2 regions of the Bacillus sp. EB106-07-01-XG149 genome follow, and region 2 is predicted to be linked to the other one. Evidence: riboswitches for the same ligand, from Rfam matches in the RefSeq annotation. Region 2 holds a riboswitch; the other holds the start of a gene.
What was found. Region 2 has a riboswitch for preQ1 ahead of AC3WTA_RS15635 (QueT transporter family protein). Riboswitches for the same ligand answer to the same signal wherever they lie in the genome.
Positions count from the first base shown of each region.

Region 1: linked by a shared signal. The riboswitch ahead of queC (7-cyano-7-deazaguanine synthase QueC) and the one ahead of AC3WTA_RS15635 (QueT transporter family protein) in region 2 are both predicted to bind preQ1.

Region 1 covers NZ_JBYTDP010000003.1:400,448-404,877, forward strand. The annotation lists gene AC3WTA_RS14320 (DinB family protein) at 122-655, shown strand; gene AC3WTA_RS14325 (DUF6254 family protein) at 756-872, shown strand; gene kinB (sporulation sensor histidine kinase KinB) at 884-2,092, opposite strand; PreQ1 riboswitch class I at 2,300-2,343, shown strand; gene queC (7-cyano-7-deazaguanine synthase QueC) at 2,437-3,099, shown strand; gene queD (6-carboxytetrahydropterin synthase QueD) at 3,099-3,590, shown strand; gene queE (7-carboxy-7-deazaguanine synthase QueE) at 3,583-4,299, shown strand; gene queF (preQ(1) synthase) at 4,318-4,430, shown strand, end outside.
Region 2 covers NZ_JBYTDP010000003.1:644,496-648,925, reverse strand. The annotation lists gene cspB (cold shock-like protein CspB) at 1-25, shown strand, start outside; gene AC3WTA_RS15650 (DUF2564 family protein) at 145-393, shown strand; gene AC3WTA_RS15645 (zinc-finger domain-containing protein) at 427-603, opposite strand; gene AC3WTA_RS15640 (ribonuclease H family protein) at 616-1,275, opposite strand; gene AC3WTA_RS15635 (QueT transporter family protein) at 1,424-1,912, opposite strand; PreQ1 riboswitch class I at 1,919-1,963, opposite strand; gene AC3WTA_RS15630 (aldose 1-epimerase family protein) at 2,096-2,968, shown strand; gene AC3WTA_RS15625 (reverse transcriptase-like protein) at 3,039-3,425, shown strand; gene AC3WTA_RS15620 (DMT family transporter) at 3,439-4,344, shown strand; gene AC3WTA_RS15615 (DUF6123 family protein) at 4,347-4,430, opposite strand, start outside.

The DNA of each region.
Region 1 (4,430 bases), 240 kb from region 2:
CACATGTTTAACATCGACATAACGAGAAAATGATGAGATAATAAAAGAAAATTCAGAATACTAAAGAGGTGTTTCTAATAAGGAGCACCTCTTTTCACCAACAAAAAGGGGGGAAAGAAGTATGCTTCAATCTAATATGGATGTGAGTTTAGAAAGTTTGGTGAACTCATTAAAGTCTACTCGAAGCACGCTATTATCAGAAATTGAAATGTTAAATGATACAGAAGTGAATGTAAAGCCACGCCGTGATAAATGGAGTATTATTCAAATTTTGCATCACTTGCATTTAGTTGAACAATCAGTTACATCTGCCCTTGTATATGCTTTACAAAAAAATGAAAGAAACACGACTCCATTTAAAGACCTCCAACTTACGCTTGATCGCACACATAAACGAGAAGCTCCTCAGCAAATGGAACCAACAGAAACTTTAATGAAAAAACAGCAAGGAATTCAATTACTAGAGCATTCACGACAAGAACTATTACACGCGCTTCATAGTGTGATAGATGAAAAAGATTTATTTGAAAATGGATTAAAGCATCCTATTTTTAATGATTTGAATTTGTATCAGTGGGTTCAATTTCTTGATTTGCATGAACAAAGACATCTTACGCAGTTAAAAGAGGCGAAACACGCAATTTTGCAACGATAATCAGAAGGAAGTGGGAGACCACTTCTTTTTTGATGCGTGCATAGTTTTCTTTCTTATTTTGGAATACTACATGGAGAAAGAACAGAAGGAGTTGAAAAGTATGTCCAAGAAAAAGAAAGAAGAAGAGCGCGCGTGGAAAGCACGTAAAGAAAATCAAAAACCACATGGTAAAGTGAAAGCCTTTGCTGAATTAGTTGAAGGAACAGAAAAAACGTGATGAGTATTTCATCACGTTTTTTGTATGAGTGGAAAAGTTAATAAGAAGGTTGTACCTGTACCTTTTTCGCTTATAATATCAATTTTTCCGTTCATAGCTTGAATAACACTGAATACGACCATCATTCCAAGACCAGTTCCTTTTTCTTTCGTTGAGTAGAAAGGGGATCCAAGGCGTTTTACTTGTTCTTGATCCATACCAACTCCTGTATCCTTTATATATAACTGAATATGCTTATGATCAGGAACTAATGAGAAATAAAGATCACCGCCTTTTGGCATGGCCTCAATGCAGTTTTTTAAAATATTTAACAAGCATTGATTTAGTTTTTGTTTTTCTCCCGCGATAAAAAAAGAAGTGCTTTGCTTTATATAATGAGTACGCACATTTGCTAAATTAGCAAGAGGTGTAATTAACGCTAATGCGTGTAGTAGTTCTTCTTCTAACTGTAATGTTTGTTCTTTTTCAATACTTGGTTTTGCAAAGGTTAAATAATCTGTAAGAACGTGATTTGCTTGTTCGATTCCGTTAATGGCTATGTCGATATATAATTTTCGCTCTTGCTCAGTGCATGTATCTGACTGCAAAAGTTGTAAAAATCCTTTTGTTGAAGTTAATGGATTACGAATCTCATGAGAAATGGACGCTGCCATTTCTCCAATTAAATGAAACTTTTCAGCATTCATAAGTTCGTTTTGAAGACGAACTTGAGTTTGTAATATGTGTAGTAAATATAAAATAAGTATCGTACCAAGTATCGTACATAACTCATACACAATAATATGTGGTATATAATCAGTCTTATTTGTAACCTTTGAAAGGAAGAAAGGTATCCAACTAAATCCGTATGTGAGACTGTAGATAATGGCAAGTGCTACTTTTATACGATTAGAAGTTCGATTGAAAACTTTATATGTAAATAGTAGGACAATAAATAGAAGGATAGAACCGATAAGCGATGGGAAAACACCTATTCCCCCTAATAAGAAGCGGTATATGTTTAATACAGTTAAGATGGAAGCACCAGCAATAGGGCCTCCTGTTAATGTACCGACAATTAATACGATATGGCGCATATCAAATTGAAATCCATAATTTGTTTTTGCTCCGAAAGTAATACATAGTATGGTAGCGAGGCAACATAATGCAATAAATATAGCTGAATTTAATTTAGGAGAACGTTTCCCTTTTTGATTCCAAAATAGATGGTATACGAGCATTGTAACAAGGATGAATAATATATTTAGAAAGAGATAAATAATAAAGGGTTTCAGTGGTATGCCTCCTCTCTTCTCGCATTAAATTAATCATACTATAAAATGAAAGAAATGAAATGAAAAATAGCGGAAAAATCAGAAATTTTTTATGGTAGTATACAATATGTTACAATAAGCTTTGTCAATGAAAGAAGGAATTCCGTGCATTGCACGGGAGAGGTTCGCGAACTCCCTCTATAAAAAACTATGGAAACAACAATATCTTTAGGTATTGTTTTGTTTTTTTATTGTGACAGTTCAAGAACGTTCTTTCTTCTTATTCGTAGTAGAGAAGGAGAATGAGTGAAATGAAAAAAGAAAAGGCAGTTGTTGTTTTTAGTGGAGGACAAGATAGTACGACATGTTTATTTTGGGCAATAGAGCAGTTTGCAGAAGTAGAAGCTGTAACGTTTAATTACAATCAACGTCATAAGCTAGAAATTGATTGTGCAGCGGAAATTGCAAAAGAGCTAGGAATTAAACATACGGTACTAGATATGAGTCTATTAAATCAACTTGCTCCAAATGCGTTAACTAGAACGGATATGGAGATTACACATGAAGAAGGTGAATTGCCATCGACGTTTGTAGATGGACGAAATTTACTATTCCTATCATTTGCTGCTGTATTAGCAAAACAAGTTGGGGCACGTCATATTGTAACCGGTGTATGTGAAACTGATTTTAGTGGTTATCCAGATTGCCGTGACGTGTTTGTGAAATCGTTAAACGTTACTTTAAATTTATCCATGGATTATCCGTTCGTAATTCATACACCACTTATGTGGATTGATAAAGCGGAAACATGGAAATTATCAGATGAACTTGGAGCATTCGAATTTGTTCGAGAAAAAACATTAACATGTTATAACGGAATCATTGGTGATGGTTGCGGTGAATGTCCAGCATGTCAGCTTCGTAAAGCAGGATTAGATACGTACCTACAAGAACGCGAAGGAGCAAATAACTAATGGATAATTTCTTTGGATTTCGCATCGTAGAAAATTTGCAAAAAATGGACAAGGATATTCAGCGTAAACAGCTCAAATATCATAATAAAAGAGTAATGGTCAGCAAGGAATTTACATTTGATGCAGCACACCATTTACACTGTTATGAGGGGAAATGTAAAAACTTACATGGTCACACATATAAAGTTGTATTTGGGATTAGTGGATATGTAAATGAAATAGGTCTTGCGATTGACTTTGGAGATATAAAAGAAATTTGGAAGAATGAAATAGAAATTTATTTAGACCATCGTTATTTAAACGAAACGTTACCAGCAATGAATACGACTGCTGAAAACATGGTCGTTTGGATTTATGAAAAGATGGCAGAAGCATTACTAAAAGATAATCGTGCGAACGAATATAAAGGAGCTCGTGTTGAATTTGTTCGTCTTTTCGAGACGCCAACTAGTTATGCGGAAGTAAGACGGGAGTGGATGCTCGATGAGTAAAATTCCTGTCTTAGAAATATTTGGTCCGACTATTCAAGGCGAAGGAATGGTTGTGGGACAAAAGACGATGTTTATCCGTACAGCTGGCTGTGATTATAGTTGCGCATGGTGTGATTCTGCTTTTACGTGGGATGGATCGGCTAAGGAACAAATTAGACAGATGACAGCAGAGGACGTTTGGAACGAGCTTGTAGAAATTGGTGGCGAAAATTTTTCTCATGTTACGATTTCAGGTGGAAATCCAGCATTGTTGAAAAATATTGAGTTTCTTCTTTCTATATTAAAAGAGAATGGAATGCGGACGGCAATCGAAACGCAAGGGAGTAAATGGCAAGATTGGTTACTTCAAATTGATGAGATAACGATTTCTCCAAAACCACCAAGTTCGACGATGAATACTGATTTTCAGAAGTTAGATGCTGTTATTCAGAAACTAGCAGGAAAAGATATTAGTTTAAAGGTAGTAGTATTTGACGATTATGACTTTGAGTATGCAGTTAAGATGCACGAACGTTATCCAGATGTTCCATTCTTCTTACAAGTAGGGAATGATGATACAAAAACTGTGGATGATGCGATGTTGATTAAAAAATTATTAGATAAATATGAGTGGCTTATTGAAAAAGCGGTTAACTGTAAAGAAATGAATAATGCAAAAGTATTGCCACAGCTTCATGCGTTAGTATGGGGAAATAAACGCGGAGTATAATGAGAAGGGATGTTTAAAATGGCAGGAAGATTAGATGAAGATTTAAAAGATGTAACATTATTAGGAAATCAAAATACAAAATATTTATTTGAATATAGCCCAGAAATTTTAGAGGTATTTGATAACAATCA
Region 2 (4,430 bases):
AGCTGCTAACGTAGTAAAACTTTAATCCAACATATAACAGGAGGTTACCTTACTTGGTAACCTCCTTTGTTATTCCTTTGTATATTTCCGTTTTACAGAGCAAAAACTATGTGAAATGCGCAATATACAAAGGAGGAAGTAATAATGGGATCAGAAGTAAATGATTTTGAAGAAGTGAAATTCCGTGTAGAAACAGCACAAAAAATGGTAGGGTCAGCGACAATTTCAATGGATCCAGATACATTAGAGCATGCGACTACTGCTGTAGAAGCCGCTCGCTCTCAGCTTGAAATTATGAAATCTGTTGCGACAGATTTAGATGAGCCATTTTTAATGAATGAGGAAAAGAAATTAAGTAAATGCGAGCATCAACTAAACGAAGCAAGACACTAAAAAACATCCAGAGAATTTTCTCTGGATGTTTTTTCATGATAACTGTTCTCCATACTTTTTCAATGTTTCTCCAACTGTACATTGTCGTATACAAAATGAATGAGCGTAATACTTACTATTTGTCTTTCGATTATGTTCTCGCAAGAAACACCCTTCACAATACGTTTCTAATAAGTCATTTACCTCTGTAATGAGTTGCTTTTTATCCACCTTTGCACCTCTCTATTCGGTTATTTCTTTATGACTATCAATGACTGTTCCTTCTAATGCTTGCGTAGCTAATTGATGCGCTTCTTTATTTTGTTTTCTAGATATCGGCTCACATACAAGTTTTAATTTCATTTGCTTCGCTTTTTGTTCAATTTGATCTAAGTAATGATTTAAATGCTCATCATAACAAGGCCATTCTCCAGCCAATTGCTGCAGTACAACTTGAGAATCGCCGCGAAGTGTAACTGCTTCATACTTAATTCCGAATTCCTCGAGTATATTCATGCCATGTAGTAATGATGCATATTCCGCTTCATTATTATCATATATACCTTCTATATATGCATTACGGCGAATTCGGTATTTTGTATTTCCTTTTTTATAGTATACACATATACCTACTCCAGCTTCTTTCGTCTGTACATCATAACCGCCATCAAAATAAACGAGTATTTCTTGGGGCTCTTCCTCCACTTGTTTACTCAACTTTTTCATTTCCTTTAATGACCATTCTGCATCCATTTCATCATAAAATGATAGTTCTTTCACTCTTCCTGTTTTCTCGAAATCCTCTGCAAATTGCAATACATCTTCTATGTTCATATAATCTGTCGTTAATTCCGTCTGCAATCCGGTCTTTGTTTTATACAACCAATGAATTTTATATTTCATACTAGATTCCCCTTATATAAGACTTCTTATATGTAGTCAGCTAATGAAAGCCTCACTTTATTTTATTATATTGTATCAAGAGTCACAGCATTATATTCAATATGATTACATACAAAAAGAGCTATCCCTATAGGAATAGCTCTTTCATCTATTGCATAAATCTTTCAAATTGTACTCGTTTATTAATCCAGTACATTACAGGCATACCAATTGCCATGACAACAAATTCACCGATTGCACATGTTAACCAAGTCAACATAAATGGTAAATCAAATGCAAGATGAAGCTCAATTGCAATCATAAACATTGTAATTGTAAAAATAACTGTATTAAAAATCATACGAGCCCAAACACCTTTAATAAATCGCATAGAAATAATCGTTGCAACTAATGCAAGAATAGATTGCCCCACTCCAAATACTAAATCGTAAGCGATCATTGGTGAGAAAAAGAGATTTGTTAAAAATACACCTAATACAATTCCGTAAATTGCTTTCTTATTAAATACAACAAGATGATTAAACATCTCTGAAATACGAAACTGTACATTCGTAAAGCCAAATGGCTGAATAAGCATAGAAACAGCAATATATAATGCCGCTAAAATACCATTACCGACTAATGTTCTAATATTCATGACAAAATCTCCTTAGTTTTTTTACGTGGGATGGTTTCGAACCACGTTATTCGTTTTTTAAGCAACAAGATTATATTGTACGCAATACACACTCTTTCGTCAATAGATTCCTATCATTAACTACCTTTTTTCTTTTGGACAACGTATAATAAAACATATGAAAGATTTAGGAGGTTTCACTTCATGACAGCAACAATTCAAAATGAAAAAGTAATCGTTTCCATTTCTGACAAAGGTGCAGAATTACAAAGCGTTCGCTTAAAAGAAGATAACACTGAATACTTATGGCAAGGCGATTCTACTTATTGGGGGCGCCGCTCACCAATTCTATTCCCAATTGTCGGCCGATTAGTAGATAATACATACTACGTAGATGGTAAACCATATTCTTTAACACAGCACGGCTTTGCTCGTGATCTTACATTCTCTGTAAAAGAACAAAGTGAAACGAAAATCACTTATATTGTAACTAGTAATGAAGAAACATTAAAAAAATACCCATACGAATTCGAATTACTCGTTTCTTATGAGCTAGACGGACAAATCGTTCATGTAACATATGAAGTAAATAACCCTACTTCAAAAGAGATGTTCTTCTCAATCGGAGCACATCCTGGTTTCAACTTCCCCTTATTAGAGGGCGAATCATTTACAGATTATCATTTATCATTTAATGGTTCTGAACGCTTAGAAACAAGCGTATTAGAAGGACCTTACCTTTCAAGTAAAAAGCAATTAATCGCTGAAAATACGAATGAATTACCACTTACATACGATTTATTCAAAAATGATGCGCTTATTTTTGAAAATATGAATACGGATGAAATCTCTATTCGTTCTCATAAACATAATAAATTTGTAAAAGTAGAATTTGATGGCTTCCCATTTGTTGGCGTATGGACACCAGGCGAGAACGCACCTTTCTTATGTATTGAACCTTGGTACGGGATTGCTGATGAAGTAAATCCAGCAAAAGATTTCAAGGAAAAAAAAGGAATTCAATCTTTACAAGCGAATGAAACATTTACATGTCGTTATAGTATTACAATCGGCTAAGTTACTCTATTCCCTACTTCAAAGAAACATATAAGTAGGGGATCATCTTATAATTTGGAGGTTTCTCATTTTGATTGAAGTATATATTGATGGTGCATCAAAAGGAAATCCTGGTCCTTCTGGTGCTGGAGTGTTTATTAAAGGGGTGCAACCAGCTGTACAATTATCATTGCCCCTTGGGACAATGTCCAATCATGAAGCAGAATACCACGCTTTACTTGCGGCATTAAAATATTGCACGGAGCATAATTATAACATTGTCTCTTTTCGTACAGATTCGCAACTTGTCGAGCGAGCTGTCGAAAAAGAATACGCAAAAAACAAAATGTTTGCACCACTATTAGAGGAAGCATTACAGTACATAAAAAGTTTCGATCTCTTTTTTATTAAGTGGATTCCAAGTAGTCAAAATAAAGTTGCTGATGAATTAGCTAGAAAAGCTATCTTACAAAATTAACGGGGGTATGAGTGTGAAAAAAGATTGGATTGCTCCTCTTGCGTTATTATTTGTCTCTTTTATTTGGGGAGCTACGTTTGTTGTCGTTCAAAATGCTATGTCTTTCGTTGGTCCATTTACTTTTAATGGTATTCGCTTTTTATTCGCTGGAATTATTTTATTATTCGTTCAAATGATTTTCTCAAAAAAAGCTTCAAAACAAGATATAAAACAGAGTAGTCTCGCTGGATTAATCGTTGGATTCTTTTTATGCGTTGGCTATGTATTACAAACATTCGGCTTACTTTATACAACTTCTTCAAAAGCTGGTTTCTTAACAGGTCTTAGTATCGTTATGGTACCAATTTTGTCTTTTATCTTTTTAAAACAAAAAGCTACCATTTTTATCGTAATGGGCATTGCTGTAGCAACAGCAGGTTTATACTTATTAACGGCTGGTGATTCTTTTCAATTAAACATTGGAGATATACTCGTTCTCGGTTGTGCAGTTGCTTTCGCTGCCCATATTCTTGTTAACGGCTTCTTCTCTAAGAAAATATCACCTTTATTGTTAAGCACGTCGCAAGTATTAGCTGTCGGTATGTTTTCTTCTATTTGCGCTTTTTTGTTTGAAGATTGGGAAAAATTATTTTCAGTGGCACTATGGACGAATTCTTCCTTTTTATTCGCTCTATTTCTAACTTCCCTATTTGCGACATCCATTGCTTTTTTTATTCAAACATCAGCACAAAAACATACGTCTCCAACGAGAGTAGCAATCATTTTCGCAATGGAGCCCGTTTTTGCTGCCTTAACAGGCGTTCTCGTTGCAAACGAACAACTTTCTGTCTCTGCTATTATCGGATGCCTATGTATTTTCCTAGGCATGGTTTTTGTTGAATTACCTTCCAAAACAAAAAAAGAAGCGCAGGCTGCATGAAGTTACGCTTGTAACTTCCGCATAAAAGCCTTAGCGCTTTTTTTATCTGTAATTTCTTCTTCTTTCAATCGTTCTAATAACGCAAC